DNA from 2 places in the Desulfosporosinus sp. genome. Region 2 is predicted to be linked to the other one. Evidence: riboswitches for the same ligand, from Rfam matches in the RefSeq annotation. Region 2 holds a riboswitch; the other holds the start of a gene.
What was found. A riboswitch is a leader RNA that binds a small molecule or an ion and turns the genes downstream of it on or off. The one in region 2 is predicted to bind molybdenum cofactor.
Positions count from the first base shown of each region.

Region 1: it holds a riboswitch for molybdenum cofactor, as region 2 does, so the genes downstream of both, moaA (GTP 3',8-cyclase MoaA) here and modA (molybdate ABC transporter substrate-binding protein) in region 2, are expected to answer to the same signal.

Region 1 is NZ_JABZFS010000062.1:64,479-72,631, forward strand. Features, by position in the region: gene fdhF (formate dehydrogenase subunit alpha) at 37-2,718, shown strand; partial or broken gene HGJ98_RS22425 (glutaredoxin family protein) at 3,008-3,193, shown strand; gene HGJ98_RS13820 (molybdenum cofactor guanylyltransferase) at 3,246-3,806, shown strand; gene fdhD (formate dehydrogenase accessory sulfurtransferase FdhD) at 3,841-4,626, opposite strand; molybdenum cofactor riboswitch at 4,786-4,914, shown strand; gene moaA (GTP 3',8-cyclase MoaA) at 4,990-5,961, shown strand; gene moaC (cyclic pyranopterin monophosphate synthase MoaC) at 5,967-6,434, shown strand; gene HGJ98_RS13840 (MOSC domain-containing protein) at 6,561-6,995, shown strand; gene HGJ98_RS13845 (MogA/MoaB family molybdenum cofactor biosynthesis protein) at 6,995-7,498, shown strand; gene HGJ98_RS13850 (NYN domain-containing protein) at 7,764-8,153, shown strand, end outside.
Region 2 is NZ_JABZFS010000077.1:68,660-76,812, forward strand. Features, by position in the region: gene HGJ98_RS18660 (hypothetical protein) at 85-600, shown strand; gene HGJ98_RS18665 (universal stress protein) at 735-1,163, opposite strand; gene HGJ98_RS18670 (universal stress protein) at 1,277-1,711, opposite strand; gene HGJ98_RS18675 (universal stress protein) at 1,770-2,198, opposite strand; gene HGJ98_RS18680 (hypothetical protein) at 2,440-2,703, shown strand; gene HGJ98_RS18685 (sulfate/molybdate ABC transporter ATP-binding protein) at 2,818-3,945, opposite strand; gene modB (molybdate ABC transporter permease subunit) at 3,942-4,619, opposite strand; gene modA (molybdate ABC transporter substrate-binding protein) at 4,760-5,569, opposite strand; molybdenum cofactor riboswitch at 5,664-5,797, opposite strand; gene HGJ98_RS18700 (DUF2179 domain-containing protein) at 5,840-6,361, opposite strand; gene HGJ98_RS18705 (hypothetical protein) at 6,498-7,145, opposite strand; gene HGJ98_RS18710 (PaaX family transcriptional regulator C-terminal domain-containing protein) at 7,224-8,075, opposite strand.

The sequences.
Region 1 (8,153 bases), on a different contig from region 2:
CCCATTCGGATGGATAAACTGAGAGGAGTGAACATTTTGGAGTGGCTTACCTTAACAATTGATGGACGTGAAGTCAGCGTTCCCAAGGGAACGACCGTACTTGATGCCTGTCGGATGAATAATATTCCAATTCCTACCTTGTGTCATGCCCCAGAGCTTACCTCTGCTGGAGCCTGCCGTTTGTGTGTTGTTCAAATCGAAGGAATGCGTAATCTTCCACCTTCGTGCGTGACTCAAGTAGCTCAAGGTATGAAAGTAGAAACACAAAACCCTAAAGTTCGTAATGCACGTAAAACAATCTTAGAGCTTTTGGTTGCAAATCATCCTTTAGATTGCATGACCTGTCAGAAAATGGGAGATTGTTCCTTAGCGGAATATGCTTATGACTATGGAGTAACTGGGACCGTTTATCAAGGGGAGAAACGTTGTCTCCCGATTGATGACGGAAATCCTTTCATATTACGTGATCCCAATAAATGTATTCTTTGTGGCAAATGTATCAAAGCATGTACTGAAATCCAAGGAAAAAGCATTCTAGACTTTTCATTTCGAGGATTTGATACCCAGGTGGGCCCCGCCTTCAATTTACCCTATAATGAATCGGATTGTGATTTCTGTGGATCCTGTGTCTCAGTCTGCCCAGTTGGTGCGCTGACTGAAAAGCAAATGGCCGGTAAAGGACGTCCTTGGGAAGTATCCAAAGTCCAAACCACTTGTCCTTTCTGCGGAGTAGGTTGCAACTTTGACCTAAATGTCAAAGACGGAAAAGTCATTGGGGTAACTTCTAATCCTGAGGTACCTGTTAATGGTAAAGCTTTATGTGTTAAAGGTCGTTTTGGGATGGACATGATCTATAGCGACAATCGCATAACCACACCTTTAATTAGGAAAAATGGAGAACTAGTTCCGGCAGAGTGGGATGAGGCTCTGGATTTGGTTGCCACTAAGTTGGGAGAGATTAAAAAGACCTATGGTCCCAACTCTATTGCAGCTTTAAGTTCAGCTCACTGCACTAATGAAGAAAACTATCTTATGCAAAAATTCATGCGCGCGGTAATCGGCACAAACAATGTCGATCACTGCGCCAGGACTTGACACGCTCCCACTGTGGCCGGTCTGGCCACCTCATTTGGATCTGGAGCGATGACTAACTCAATTAATGAAATTCCTAACGTTAAGGCTATGTTTGTAATTGGTGCTAATCCCACAGAAGCGCATCCGGTAATCGGAACAAAAATGAAACAAGCCCTCGCAAAAGGTGCTAAACTTATTGTTGCTGACCCTCGGTGCATTGATCTTGCCGAGCATGCAGATGTTTGGCTAAGACTTAGACCTGGAACGGATATTGCTTTGATCAACGGAATCATGAACATTATTCTTGCTAACGAGTGGGAAAATAAAGAATTTATTGCTGAACGAACGGAAGGCTTTGAAAAAGTTCGTGAAGCAGTACAGCAATATACTCCAGAAGTAGTAAGTAAAATAACGGGAGTTCCTGTAGAACAGCTCCAAGAGGCTGCCAAAATCTATGCTACCGCTGAACGAGCTTCAATCTTCTATACCTTAGGGATAACTGAACATACCTGCGGTACAGATAATGTCATGAGTTTGGCAAACCTCGCTATGCTGACAGGAAATATTGGTAAGGAGAGTTCAGGGGTTAACCCAATGCGCGGGCAGAATAACGTACAGGGTGCCTGCGATATGGGAGCACTTCCTAATGTTTATCCCGGTTACCAACAGGTTGCTAGCCCAGAAGTACGGGCCAAGTTTGAAGCAGCTTGGGGAGTTCCCCTAGATCCTAATCCCGGCTTTATGATTCCAGATATGTTTGGGGCTGCAGTTAGTAAGGATCTGCGTGCTCTGTATGTCATGGGAGAAGATCCGGTCATTACGGATGCTGATGCGAACCATGTACGAAAAGGTCTTGAGGCATTAGACTTCCTTGTTGTTCAAGAAATTTTCTTGTCTGAAACAGCAAAGCTTGCAGATGTCGTCTTACCTGGTGCTAGTTTTGCAGAGAAGACAGGCACCTTCACAAATACTGAGCGAAGAGTGCAAATGGTAAATCAGGCCATTAAGCCTATTGGAAATGCTAAGACAGATGGGGAGATCATTTGTGAGCTGGCTACTCGTATGGGTTACCCCTTCAACTATGAATCTTCTGCAGAAGTCATGCAGGAAATTTCAAAGCTCGCGCCACAATTTGGGGGTATAACCCATGAGCGATTAGGAACACAAGGGCTGCAATGGCCTGTACCGCATGCAGAGCACCCAGGCACCAAGTTCCTGCATGAAGGGAAGTTTAACCGGGGCAAAGGACTCTTTATGGCTATTGAAAATCAGCTGCCTGCTGAAATGCCTGATGAGGAATATCCTTTCTTGCTCAATACCGGGCGTAAACTCTCTCACTATAATGTTTTCACACAACACTCACCTTCATTAGGCGACCATTCTCCTGAAGAACTTGCTGAGGTTAATCCTTCAGACGCTAAGAAGCTGGGAATTGAAGATGGAGAAGTAGTCCAAGTGGCATCACGCCGTGGTGAGCTGAAAACTAAAGTTAAGGTTACCGAGAGAGTCCCAGAAGGCATGGTCTTCATGACACTTCACTATTTTGATTCACCAACGAATGTCTTGACCAATGGTGCCTATGACAAAGTTACCAAAACCTATGAGTATAAAGTGTGCGGCGTGAAAATCTCAAAAATTAACTAACCTGCAAAGGGGCCCTTAGGGGTCCCTTTAACCTATGACAAGTATGACAAGGGGACGATCCTTTTTGACACACTTTGTGTCAAAAAGGATCGTCCCCTTGTCACGCGTCCTTTCACGCCCCTCCGGCTCTCGTCATTTTTAGAGGGTGACCACTCGCAACGCATCGTGACATAAATGATTGAATATGGTACATTGAAGTAAGAGGGCTAGCCTCAGATGAGTTGAGGAGTGAAGGTTTGTGAATCAAGAAGTGATTATGTATACTGTACCTCTTTGACCCTATTGCTTTCGCGCAAAGCGATTCCTTTCGGGTAAAGGAATTTTGTTTACCGAGAAAAGTATTCTTTCACCTACTAACTTTAAAGAGTTGAGAAAAACCACCGATGCTATTGGAGTTCCAGTAACAATTGTGGGGAATCGGATTCTGACCCGCTTCTCGTCCACTGAATACGAGGAGGTCTTCAAAAATTACTAAGTTACTGCAAAACTTTAGAAACGGCCTTCCGAAATTGAAGGCGACTGGTATTTTGTTAGCGGGTGGAAAGAGCTCGCGAATGAAAAAAGATAAAGCTTTTTTAGAGATCGATGGTCAAACTCTGGCTGAACGGAGTTTAAAGGTTCTGGATACCGTGTTTTCAGAGGTGATCATTAGCAGTAACAACCCTGAACGGTTTGCATGCTTTGAACTGCCGATTATTCAGGACGAGATTCCAGATCAAGGTCCCCTGGAAGGGCTATATCAGGGGTTAAAAGCTGCGACCTATGACGAAGTTTTCTTCGTTGCCTGTGATATGCCTTTTCTAAAAATGGATCTTATTAATTATTTGTCAAAGTGGATTCCGGAACACGATGTCGTCGTCCCAAAGCTTCGATCTGGACTCCATCCGTTACATGCTTTTTATCATCGACGTTGCCTTCCCACAATAAAAAAGAACCTTGAAGCAGGTCGCCTCAAGGTTATCGATTTCTATCCAAACTGTTCAGTGAAGTATGTGGAGGAGTCAGAACTAGAGATCTTTTCAGATTTGATGAACGCCTTCTGTAATGTTAATACACCGAGAGACTGGGCTGATATCCATAAAGGATAAACAAACTTCAACGTCAACGCAGTACATTCTTAGCTTAGCAAAGGATCCGTTCAGGACAGGTATAAATATTTAAGCGTTGTTCCCTTGCAAACCCTATAACAGTAATATTCAAAGCCGTCGCTTGAGATAAGGCCATATCCGTTGGTGCTCCGCGGGCAATGAGGATGGGGACCTTCATTTTGGCAACCTTAAGCAGGATTTCCGAGGAAACTCGACCGCTGAAAAAAATCACATGGTTTTCGAGATTTAACTTAGTGCGAAAGGCTTCACCGCTGAGCTTATCAAAGACATTGTGCCTGCCAATATCATAGCTTGTTAGGAGTACATTGCCTTCATGGCCAACTCCACCACTGTGTATTCCACCGGTTTCTTGAAAAAGTGGTAGATAGGATTGCAAAAACTTAGCATAATCATAGGCTTCTTGGATAGGAATGTTATAGGTTGATGTAAGCGGTTTAACCATTAGTGCATCATTGGCAAAACAAAAGGATGCTCTGCTTTTACCACAACAAGCGGATACAAAGCGCTTGCTCATAAGTTCTTTTTGCAAGACGCAGGGCTTGCCTTCGACCCAAACCATGTGGTCTGAAGGATCGTGGCGAATCTCGTAAACGTCTTCCGGTATTCGGATGAATCCTTCGCTGAATAAAAACCCAAGTGTAAGTTCCTCAGTTTGAGAAGGAGAACACAAGAGCGTGGCAATTTCTTCCCGGTTGTAGTGAATGGTTAATGGCACTTCTCGGACTACAGTGTCTTTCACCCATTCTAGTAATGCCCCATTAGCTTTTAGAATTGAATGAGTAACGGTTTCGTTTGGCATTATTACCTCCTTGGACCTTACCTTTATTATAGTGTACAATATTTTTGAAAAAAGCTAAATCATTTTTTTAATAAAAAGTAAAAAATGTAATATATTAATTAAAAGGGATTTCGATAACTTATCGCGAATTACCTAATGTAGAGTTAACAGATTTTAAAACTAAATGTACTGCTCCGAAGCTGGATTACCTAAAGCAGAGGCTATGGTGACCAGACAAGTGCTTAAGCACTCGGGTATTATAGGAAACTGTAATATCTCCTGCTGGAAAGGAGTCTGTCGACAGGTGGAATATAGTTCCCCGGTTGTTTACAGACCGCGGGTTTTTTTGTGTTCAAAAATTAAATCTAAGAAAGGGGAGACGTAATGCAAGATCAATTTCTTAGGCGAATTGACTATCTTAGAATTTCGGTGACAGATCGCTGCAATCTACGTTGCAGATATTGTATGCCTGATGAAGGGATACAATGGATGCCCCATAATTTTATTCTTTCCTTTGAAGAAATACTAAGGTTAATGAGGATAAGTACAGAATTGGGATTTCGGCGGTTTCGTATTACTGGAGGAGAACCCTTAGTGCGCACCGATATTCTGGACTTTCTGCGAGAGGGTGCTCAAATTCCGGGAGTAGAGGATCTCATGCTCACTACCAACGGTTTGTTACTTCCGGAAATGGCCTTTGATCTAAAGGCCGCTGGAGTTCAGCGTGTTAATATAAGCTTAGATACTATGGATCGAACACGTTTTTCTGAGAATACCCGCGGAGGGGATGTCTCGAAAGTGATTCAGGGAATTTTTCGGTCACTAGAGGCTGGACTAAATCCAGTTAAAATTAATGTAGTTGTTGTTCGTGGGTTTAATACGGACGAGTTGCCCAGCTTTCTAAAGCTCGCTAAGCAATATCCGCTCCATGTTCGATTCATTGAGCTTATGCCGATTGGGGTCAGTTCAGAGCACCGGTCGGATTTTGTTTCAATTAAAGAAATGAAAGAGTTATTAGAACTCGATGAAGACGTACCTACCCAGGATATTCTCGGCGGAGGTCCAGCAGAATACTATCGCCCTAGCGGCTATAAAGGAAGTATCGGTTTTATCAGCGCGCTAAGTCGCCATTTTTGTAATACTTGCAATCGGGTGCGTTTAACGGCTGATGGTAAACTGCGACCATGTCTGCACAGTAAACATGAAGTTGATTTACGTGAGGTTCTACGTTCAGGCAGTACTGATCACGATATTCTGAAAGTATTTGCCCAGGCAGTTTGGCATAAACCTGCTGAGCATCATATGAACAATGAGGCTTGGCAAGATACACGTATAATGTCTCAGATCGGAGGGTAAAGCAAATGGATTTAACGCATTTTGACGAAGAAGGACGCGCACGAATGGTCGATGTTAGCGATAAGGAAGAAACGGCACGGGTTGCTATTGCCCAGGGTAAAGTTTTGATGAAACCAGAGACGTTAGAAAGGATTCGTTCCGGGCAGATTGCCAAAGGAGATGTTTTGTCAGTAGCCCAGGTTGCTGGAATTATGGCGGCAAAGCAGACATCACAGTTGATCCCTATGTGTCATCCTTTAGCAATTACAAGTGCTAAGTTGAGTTTCAAATTGGTGGAACCGGGGGAGATAGATATTGAGGCTAATGTTAAGGTCCACGGCAAAACTGGCGTGGAAATGGAAGCATTGACGGCAGTTAGTGTCGCAGCCTTGACCATTTACGATATGTGTAAAGCAATTGATAAGACCATGACGATTGGGGATATTTATCTGGTTGAAAAGCTGGGCGGAAAAAGCGGGCATTTTGTCCGATGACTAACTGCCACTAGGCATTGTAAGTAGGAGGGCAAGTGGCAGTAAGTCCCTGGATAAGTTCGACTAGACATTTCTGAAGCGGAGCTTCAATTAAAAAATAGAATGGCATGAAAGAGGTATATTAATATGGGGAAAATAGTAGCTGTTTGCACAAGTGAACGAAAAGGAATGCGTAAAAAGAATGTTGGTGAAGGGGTTCTCAAGGTGGGCTTTGGTCTGGAAGGAGATGCCCATGGCGGAGACTGGCATCGCATGGTTAGTTTGCTAGCGATGGAGAGTATTAAGACGATGCAAGACAAAGGATTGAAGGTAGTGCCAGGGGATTTTGCGGAGAACTTGACGACAGAAGGATTAGAATTATTTACTCTCCCGATTGGAACAAAGCTAAAAATTGGGGCTACTAGTATCGGGGAAGTGACTCAAATTGGTAAAGAATGCCATACAAAATGTGCGATTTACCATCAGGCGGGAGATTGTGTCATGCCGAAAGAGGGAATTTTTATTCGTTTACTGGAAGGCGGAGTCGTTCGAGTTGGAGATGATATAGAGGTGATTGATTGATGCTTCGCGTAGGAGTTATTACGGCAAGTGATAAGGGTTCACGCGGTGAAAGGGAGGATCTATCCGGTCCAACCCTTGCCAAGCTGGTTGAAGAAATTGACGGTCAGGTTGTGGAGTATGTGGTACTCCCTGACGACCAAGAATCCCTAGAGAAAACTATGCGACTTTGGGCTGATGAACTGAACCTAGATCTAATCTTGACGACGGGTGGGACTGGCTTTTCATTGCGAGATGTAACACCCGAGGCAACCCTAGCTGTAGCAGATCGTATGGTTCCGGGTATTGCTGAAGTGATGAGGATGGAAAGCCTTAAAGTAACTCCCAAGGCCATGTTAAGCAGAGCGGTGGCAGTCCTAAGAAAGCGAACCCTAATCATAAATATGCCAGGTAGTGTTAAAGCAGTTCGGGAATGCTTTGCAGCAATTGCTCCGGCAATCCCCCATGGAATTCAGATTCTTAAAGGGGAAGCAAGTGAATGTGGTTCAACACTTCAGCATCCGTAATCACCGGAATGATGAAAGAGAGATTGGCAATTGCCGATCTCTCTTTCTAACAATAAGCGTGTAGAGTTAAATTTTTGCTACCACAGGGTCAAGGGAATTAGAGTTATTACAATTCGGTGGCGGTTGCTGATTCTCCTTTCTCCTTAGCCTGAAATAATTATATTAAAATTACTGTTCTAAAAGGGGTTTAAGTTCATGGCTTGTCACGTCTGTCCATAATCTTACGTAGAATATGGTATATTAGTGGCTTGTGAGGTGAACAGTATTGAAAGCCATAGCGTTTGTGGACTACGAGAATATTTGGACCAGTTTATTAGAGCGTGGGTACGAATTAAAGCCCGAGCAGTTGGTAAGGTTTTTGCATCTCTATACAGAACGATCTAATGTAGAATTATTAGCTATCTATCTTTACGCTAACTTTGACCGTGAAGAGTTCTGGAGAACTCAAACTACCTTCGAGAAAACGAACGTCTTTACCCGACATGTATTTGGAAAAAATAATTATGCTAGTACAGAACTTCGCCGAAATGCTGCAGATCTAGAATTGATGCTCGAAGCTCAGGAAATCTTGCTAACCAGAGCCTCAACCTTCGATGTGTTTTTATTGCTTACAGGGGATGGAGATTTTCTTTCGTTACTAAGAAAAGTAAGAGCC
Region 2 (8,153 bases):
AACGATGTACACGGAACATTTATTAATTATATACATATATAGTAATATATACCAACTAACGCTTTTATATAAGGGGGCTTGCCCATGAAACCGTTGATGGGGCAGCGGGGTTATTCCCCAACTCAATACAATAGGTTCTCTCCACTACAGCAACAGGAAACTAAACCTGTTCAGCAACAGGGGCTAGGACCATCACTTGATGGACAACAAAATTCCACACCGGTGGCTCAACCAATGACTAAGCCGGTCGTTCAACCTATATCCCAACCAGTAAACCAATCCACATCTCCTCCTCAAAAACAAACTGCTTTACCGGAATTTCAACCTTCTTCAGTAAAGAAAGAGCCGCCTAACCCATGGCAACAACAAGCGGAACTTCTTATGAAACAATACGGTCCTTCTCTAATGAAGCAATTTGGACCTCTACTAGCCCGCAAAGTGGGGCTTCCCATTGTACAACAAGTTGGACCGCCTTTAGCACGCAAGGTAGGAATTCCCCTCGCTCGACGTGTTGGTTTACCACTTGCACGTAAAGTATTTCTTCCTCTCGCTAAACGAGCAGGATTTGCCCTAATTCGACGGCTAGGCCTTCCGTTTTAAATACACTGGTCAAGACTCAATAGGGATGTCCAAAAGATAGAGCATCGAAAAACTTACACTATACAGATTTTGCAAAAAAATGCTGTTGACCTTCAATCAACAGCATTTTCTAGGTTATGTTTAATTTTATTAACTCACTTCACGATAAGAACAGGACACGCTGCCTTGCGGAGAACACGCTGACTCACGCTACCTAATACTGCTCCTGCTATTGGCCCATAGCCATGGCTTCCCATTACTACTAAATCAATCTTCTCATTAACGACTTCTTCTAAAATTACGTTGGATGGGTGTCCTTGTATCATTTTTTTCTCTATGGGGACATCTTTAACATCGATTCCTTCTAGGGTTTCTTCTAACGTAAGCCTCCCTCTTTCTTCAATTTGCTCCTGTGTAATTTCTATTGTATAAGCTGAATTATAGCCCCAATACGCTTCTGGAGTATATGCCACAAACAAAAGTTCAATTTTGGCCTGAAACTTCTGGGCTAGATCTAAAGCAGTTTTTAACGCTCGACGTGAGTACTCCGAAGCATCTGTCGCCACCAATATCTTCTTAAACATGTTTCACCTCCTCAAAATTTTTTTGATCTACCTCCTATAAAATATATGAAGTCAATATCATTCCTTGGATTTTTTGGGTATTTTGCCTCTTAAAAGTCATTTGACTTCACATATCATTTCACAATAAGAACAGGGCACTCTGATCGATGAACAACACGCTGACTCACACTACCTAATACTGAACCAGCAATCGGTCCGTAGCCATGGCTACCCATGACCACTAAATCTATATTTTCTTTAGCAATCTCTTCTAAAATTACACTTGCTGGATGTTGTCCCTGTAACATTTTTTTCTCTAAGATAACATCTTTAACATCGATTCCTTCTATGGTTGCATTTAATGTAAGCTTCCCTCTTTCTTCAATCTGGTCTGGCGTAATTTCTTGTATGAGATGAGCCATATTGTAGCCCCAATACGCTTCCGGAGTATAAGCCACAAACAAAAGTTCGATTTTAGACTGGTATTGCTGAGCGATCTTTAAAGCAGTTTGTAACGCTCGACGGGAATACTCCGAAGCATCTGTAGTCACCAAAATCTTTTCAAACATGTCTGTTCCTCCCTAATCCTCAGATCTTCGTTCCTTTGATCTGTCTTAATTTCGGACTTTACTTCACGATAAGAACGGGACACTTTGCCCGCTGAACGACGCGCTGACTCACACTGCCTAACACTGAACCAACGATCGGTCCGTAACCATGGCTACCCATAACAACTAAATCTACGTTTTCTTTATCAATTTCATCTAAAATAACACTTGCAGGATATCCCTGTTCCTTTTTCTTTATCAAGGAAGTATCCCCTAAATCGATCCCCTCAAGTGTCGCTTCTAAAGCAAGCTCTCCAGCTTCCTCAATTTGTTCCTGGGGAACTAATATACTATATACAGCATTATAGCCCCAATATGCTTCCCTTAAATGAATAACGAATAGAAGTTCCACCTCAGCGTTAAATACCCGTGCTATTTCTAAAGCTGTTCTTAGTGCTCGGCGAGAATACTCCGAGGCATCTGTTGCTACCAATATCTTTTTAAACATAACCTCAGCTCCCATTAGATTATTTTATATAGTTCATATATTCACCACTCAATATTTAAAATCCTTCTTTATTTATAACTACTTTTTAAAAGATTCCATTAAATTTTCTGATAAGTCTAATAATATTTACTGCTTATGAAAATAACTTCCTGTTGGAGTATTTAGGAAATACTATTTATATTCTTTACATAGAACATATGTTCTGATAAAGTAATCCTGTGCAAAAGATGAGGTGGTGTACATGAAAATTTTAATGCAGCCAATCGAAATGATTGCTTGGTTTACCTTAGAGGGAATCCCTAATCCTATTCGCTATAAAATGACTTCAACGGACGCTTCCAATGTAGTCGTTAAGGTAGACCGAGTCGTGACCCGCTCCGAGGAAAAACTCGCTGGAAATCGCATGATTATTTTTCGTTGCCAGAGTGAAATTAACGGACTTTTAAAACTCTATGAACTCAAATATGAGCTAAGTACATGTAAATGGTACTTATATAAAGCTTAGAAGTTAATTTTTGGCGGAAACTCATTGACTGTCTGTCTAGCAAAAAAAAGTTCCCTCCATACTTTCATACAGTAGGATAGGAACTTCTGTTAGGTGTTAATCGGAAACGCTGAGTTAAGACCAAAGCGCAATGGCAGAAATCGGAACTATAATACAACACAAATCTCCAAGTTGAAAAGGCCGATGGCCACGCTTGCCGGAATTAATCGGAACATAAGCCTGAAAGTCGTAGTCTCGTCGCTGATGTGACATCGAAGCATTTGAGATAGAGGCTGGATTCTTGACTAATTGAATAAATACAAATTGACCGTCAGGCGTAGGAATCGTTTGAACAATTTGTCCAGAGAAACAGTTTTCTGGGGTTTGAGCTCGTGCACACTGGTCCTGCTCTACAATTAACTGAGCAGGACGAATTCCCCAAGAAAGATTGTCTTGCTTTAAAGTATTGGGAATGGTGAGCTTAATTCGAAGTTCTTCTACCCAAATTCGAGCTACCTCATCACGACGTTCAATGATCCTCCCGTCAAAGATGTTTTCCGTCCCAGTAAGGCGAGCTACGGTGCGGTCAGCCGGCTGGTGTATAATCTCCTCCTGAGTGCCTAGCTGAATTATTTTCCCATTATCCATCACTGCAATATTAGGACAAAGCCGAAATGCCTCTTCCAGGCTATGAGTCACTAGAATCATTGTCCCCGAGAATGCATTTCTCACATCGATTACTTCTTTTTCCATTTTCTTTTTTACTTGGCTGTCTAAGGCGGAAAATGGTTCATCTAAGAGAAGTAACTCTGGATCTGTAACAAGTGTCCTGGCTAAGGCCACACGTTGTTGCTGTCCTCCAGAAATGTATGGAGGATAACGCTTCTCCAGTCCTTTAATTCTTAGCCTTTCCATGATGGAATGAACCTTAGCACGCTTTTCCGATCTGGGACAATGGTTCAACCCAAAAGCAATGTTTTTTTCAATCGTAAGATGCGGGAAAAGGGCGTAATTTTGGAATAGGTACCCAACACGGCGTTTATAAGCCGAGACATCGATGCCCTCGCTAGAATCAAAAAACGTAGTATCTCCGACTTTAATGTACCCCTCGTCCGGTTGTTCCAAACCAGCAATCATGCGCAGGGTCATACTTTTGCCGCATCCAGAAGGACCTACTAAAGCTAAGGAAGATCCTTCAGATAGTTTAAGATCAATTTGAAGGGAGAAGAGTTCTAAGGTTTTAGAAATCCGAACTTCTATCATCGATTACTTCTCCTTCCAACCTGACGATTAAGAACATTGATCAAGATTAATACCAGTAGAGCAGTCCCTGCCATAATTAAGGCCAGACGATTAGCTGTCCCCTGGTCCCCAGCTAACATGGCATTATAGATGGCAATAGGCATAGTTAGTGTTTCGCCTGGTATGCCACCCGAAACCATAAGCGTTGTTCCAAAGTCCCCCAAAGCTCGCGCAAACATAAGCACCAACCCAGAAGCAATCCCCTTCCAAGCGTTAGGAATAACCACACTGAAAAAAATATTGAATTCTGTCCTACCAAGGACACGGGCAGCATCTAAAAGATCCGACGGGATCCCTTCGATAGCTGAACGAGCCGTCTTAATAAAAAAAGGGATTGAAACAACTGTGGCAGCAATTATTGCCCCACGAGTGGTAAACACAAGAGGGGCTCCCAACTCTTCCGCCAGACTCCCAATCCAGCTATTCCGGCCTAGGATAACCAGCAAGTAGTATCCCAGCACGGTCGGCGGCAGGACCATGGGAATGCTGATCAACGAATCCAGAACCTCCCGGCCTTTCCAACGAGTGTTCCCTAAAAACCAGGCGATGGGTAAACCGATCAGCAGTCCGATGAACGTAGCAGTTAAAGCCAGGCGCAAGGAAAGATAAAGAGGCATTAGATCCGTTATACTCATTATTACTACCTCTTTCAAGACTTCTCCAATATAATTCATTAAGCATCTACACAGTGACTTCGAAACCGCTAAAAACTATGTTAAAGCTTATATTTGTTCCGTTCTCCGATTCTTTAAAGGAAATACGGTTCAAACCATTACTACTTCACAAACTCGCCAGGGAGCAGAAAACCGTATTTTTTCATAATCTCACGCCCCTCTTCTCCATGGACATACGCCATAAATTGACGGGCATTATCCTCTTGCTTGGTCGTTTTCAGGATAGCCATCGCTTGATTAAGAGGATCGTGCCACGACCCGTCAATTAGGGTGAATTCCACTTCATCCGCTTTATAGATGGAAAGAGCAATGATCGCGACGTCCACATTTCCAGATTTAAGGATGGCTAAAGTGTCTTGGATATTCTGACCATAAACCATTTTTTGTTCTACCTTAGTCCATAGATTGCGATATTCTAAAGCTTGTTTAGCGGCTTTGCCGTAAGGGGCGTGTGACGGTTCAGCAATGGCAATTTTTTTGACCATAGGATTGTTCGCTAAATCGTCTAACTCTTTTATAGACAACGGGTTTCCTTTCAGAGAAACAATACCGATTCTGCCCTGAGCATAGAGTTGCTGAGTATCGGTTATGATAAGGCCTTTTTGATTAAGCTTATCTACATATGAAACATCTGCTGCTGCAAAAATGTCATAGGGTGCTCCGTTTTCGATCTGCATGGCAGTCGTTCCCGTGGAGCCAAAGGTTATTTCCGTCGGTATATTTGTCTCCTGTTCGAATTGAGTCGCGATTTCTTTAAAGGCCAGCGTAAGATCAGCAGCAGCTGCAATCCGAAGTTTTGGAGTCGCTGAGGTTGCTGGGGGACTGGATTGGGCGCAACCCGTTAGGAATAAAAGACAGATTAATGATAGCGTAACAAAGTACCTCCAAATTGGTTTCACAGGTTTAAACATACTATGGCTCCTTTCTTTGCTAATATCCGTATTTACTGACACTTCTATACAAAAGACGGCTCCACAAAGAACGTGGAGCCGCCATGTAATACAAGTCAACGTGCAGCTACCTCCTTTTCAAAATGTGAAGGTAGGTCCATTTCCAGACATACCCTGAGGGCCTTATAGCCCTGGCCGATGAACCATGGATTTCTCTTTAGGTTGATCAGCTCGGAGAGTAGATTATTTAGTTCGTTCTGACACTATTGAAGAACAAAGTTGCGTGTAATTTTATTCAAAAGGCTTAGGCATACGTTTAATCCAAAATCCACCTTTAAAATTTTTTGGTTCATACGAAACTACAAAAGCTTTGGGGCAAAACTTATCGAGGATGTCAAGTAATTTAGGTTCATTGCTCCTCTTCGCTAAAACCTGCATCATAAGCCGGGGACCATCCTTGCCATCAGCTAACCAAGAAGTAACACCGTATCCAGATTCCCGTAACTTTGAGGGTAATTCCGCTTCAACGCAATCTACTGTCACTTGAACTGTAACATAACCTAAAGCAATGTACTCCTCGATTCGGCTTCCGGTATACACCCCTAAGCCGTAACCAATACAATACGCTGCTAGATTCCAATAATTTTCGAGATTTTGCAGGACTATGCCTAATCCTGTCATATAAACAAAAACTTCAACGACAGAAATAATCGATGCTAAACCTCTTTGCCCTTTTATTACGAAAATCATTCGCAAAGTATACAAGGACACATAGACTACATTGATTCCGATAATGATAAAAATGAGTTGCATAACTTTTTTGTTTCCTCCACTTTCAGCTACTTGATTCTCCTCTCTATATTCTACCTTTTTAATCCCTTCTTGTCATTGCATAGATCAAATTTCTTATAAATCCCATCTACAGGTTCACAGGGTAAGCAACACAATTTTATCCCTCTAATTGCGAGCATAAAACTGTCTTGGTCTTTGCTTGTGAACTACTCCTAAAATATATCCAGCTTGCATATAAAACCAAGATCAACAATGTGATGTCCAAGTATACTTTGAAAACAAAGACTCCTATTACGCCATATACAATACCCATTATAATTGTAATTACATATTGGAACCTACTCACACTAGGCATGATAAGCATTAATAGCCCTATGGTTGTGAGTAGCGTCGGACAGGGAATAACCCCTACAGGTGAAACCACCAGGAGCATAAGAGCATTTTTATCCACAAATTCAGGGTACCACAGTCCAATGAGTATAAAGGAAAGAGCAATAGCAGTTATCCATCTACTTTCAGCTATTCGAATGTTTTCTTTTCCCACAAATAATTGTACTAATGCCGTTATGGCTAGTAAGCTGAACGTAACCATATGAAAAGGGTTTCCAAAAATAAACGCATTGATTGCTACGGATAAAAATAGAATACTTACGGTTCCTTGAAAAACCCATCGTTTTAAATACTCTTTGGTTACCATGAAAACTGATATCAGTGCCATTAAAGCGAGAACATGCATTGAAAAATTAACCCACAAACTGTTATTTGCCAACAATTCAAGATAATTTAAAATTTCTTGTGCGTTCATTGTAATATCCTCCTCTATTTTATTATTTAGATCTAACCCATAACTCACTCATATTGAACTTACTTAAAGCGGATGATTTCACGCAAACTTCTCAAGATACTTAATAGATGCTTCTAAAAGGATCTTTCTAAATTCAATCATTAGTTGTGCAGCTTCGTCGCCAGCCCATGCAGGGTATACTGTTTTAGGCAATGCCGCATCATCTGTTGCTATAGATAAAAACTCCCAACCAAGAGCATGTAATAATGGCAACGAGTGCCCTCCTTCTACAAACCACTCTTCCCGATATAGCTTCTTAGTCTCTTCAAGTTTTTTACTAAATACCTTTATAAAGTTTTTGTAGGGTTTCTCTAGGTCCTTCATATGAAAAACTTTATCTACAAAAACAACCATATCTCCATAGATTTTCATCTCGCCATGCATTTCAACTACTCCGGTGTTCATATTAAATTCAGTTAATATCTTTTGAAAGTCATTAGGTCGATAGTATGGACTAATCCAAGTATTTGTACTTAAGCTACCAAATCCAATTTGCTGTAATTTCTCTAAAATTATTGACCTGTTCTCCTTATGCTCTTCCCCGAACTCCAAATTAACTAAATACCATTTCTTATCCCATGGCTCATTTCTTGAGGCGTACCTATCCCAAAATTGTTGCATACCTTCATTCCAGATATTTATAGCCTCCTTGCCAGTTGAATCCAATGAATAATACACTTCACTACCGAAAGTTTCATTGATAAGGATACCTGATTTTACCGTTCTCGATAGTGACATTCTTGTGGCACTTTCGCTTTTCCCAAAGGCCTTCATAATCTCAAGCAGACTAGATAGCTTGATAGTATCTTTCTGGTAGAAATTAAAATAACTATTATAAACAAAAAGCAATAGACTGGTTGCACTATCGTTCTTTCGTAAGATGACCTTCATATAACTCCTCCTTCTCATATAACGTATATTTATTATGTTTTTATTATATGTTATAACACAATGTTGTGTCAATTATTT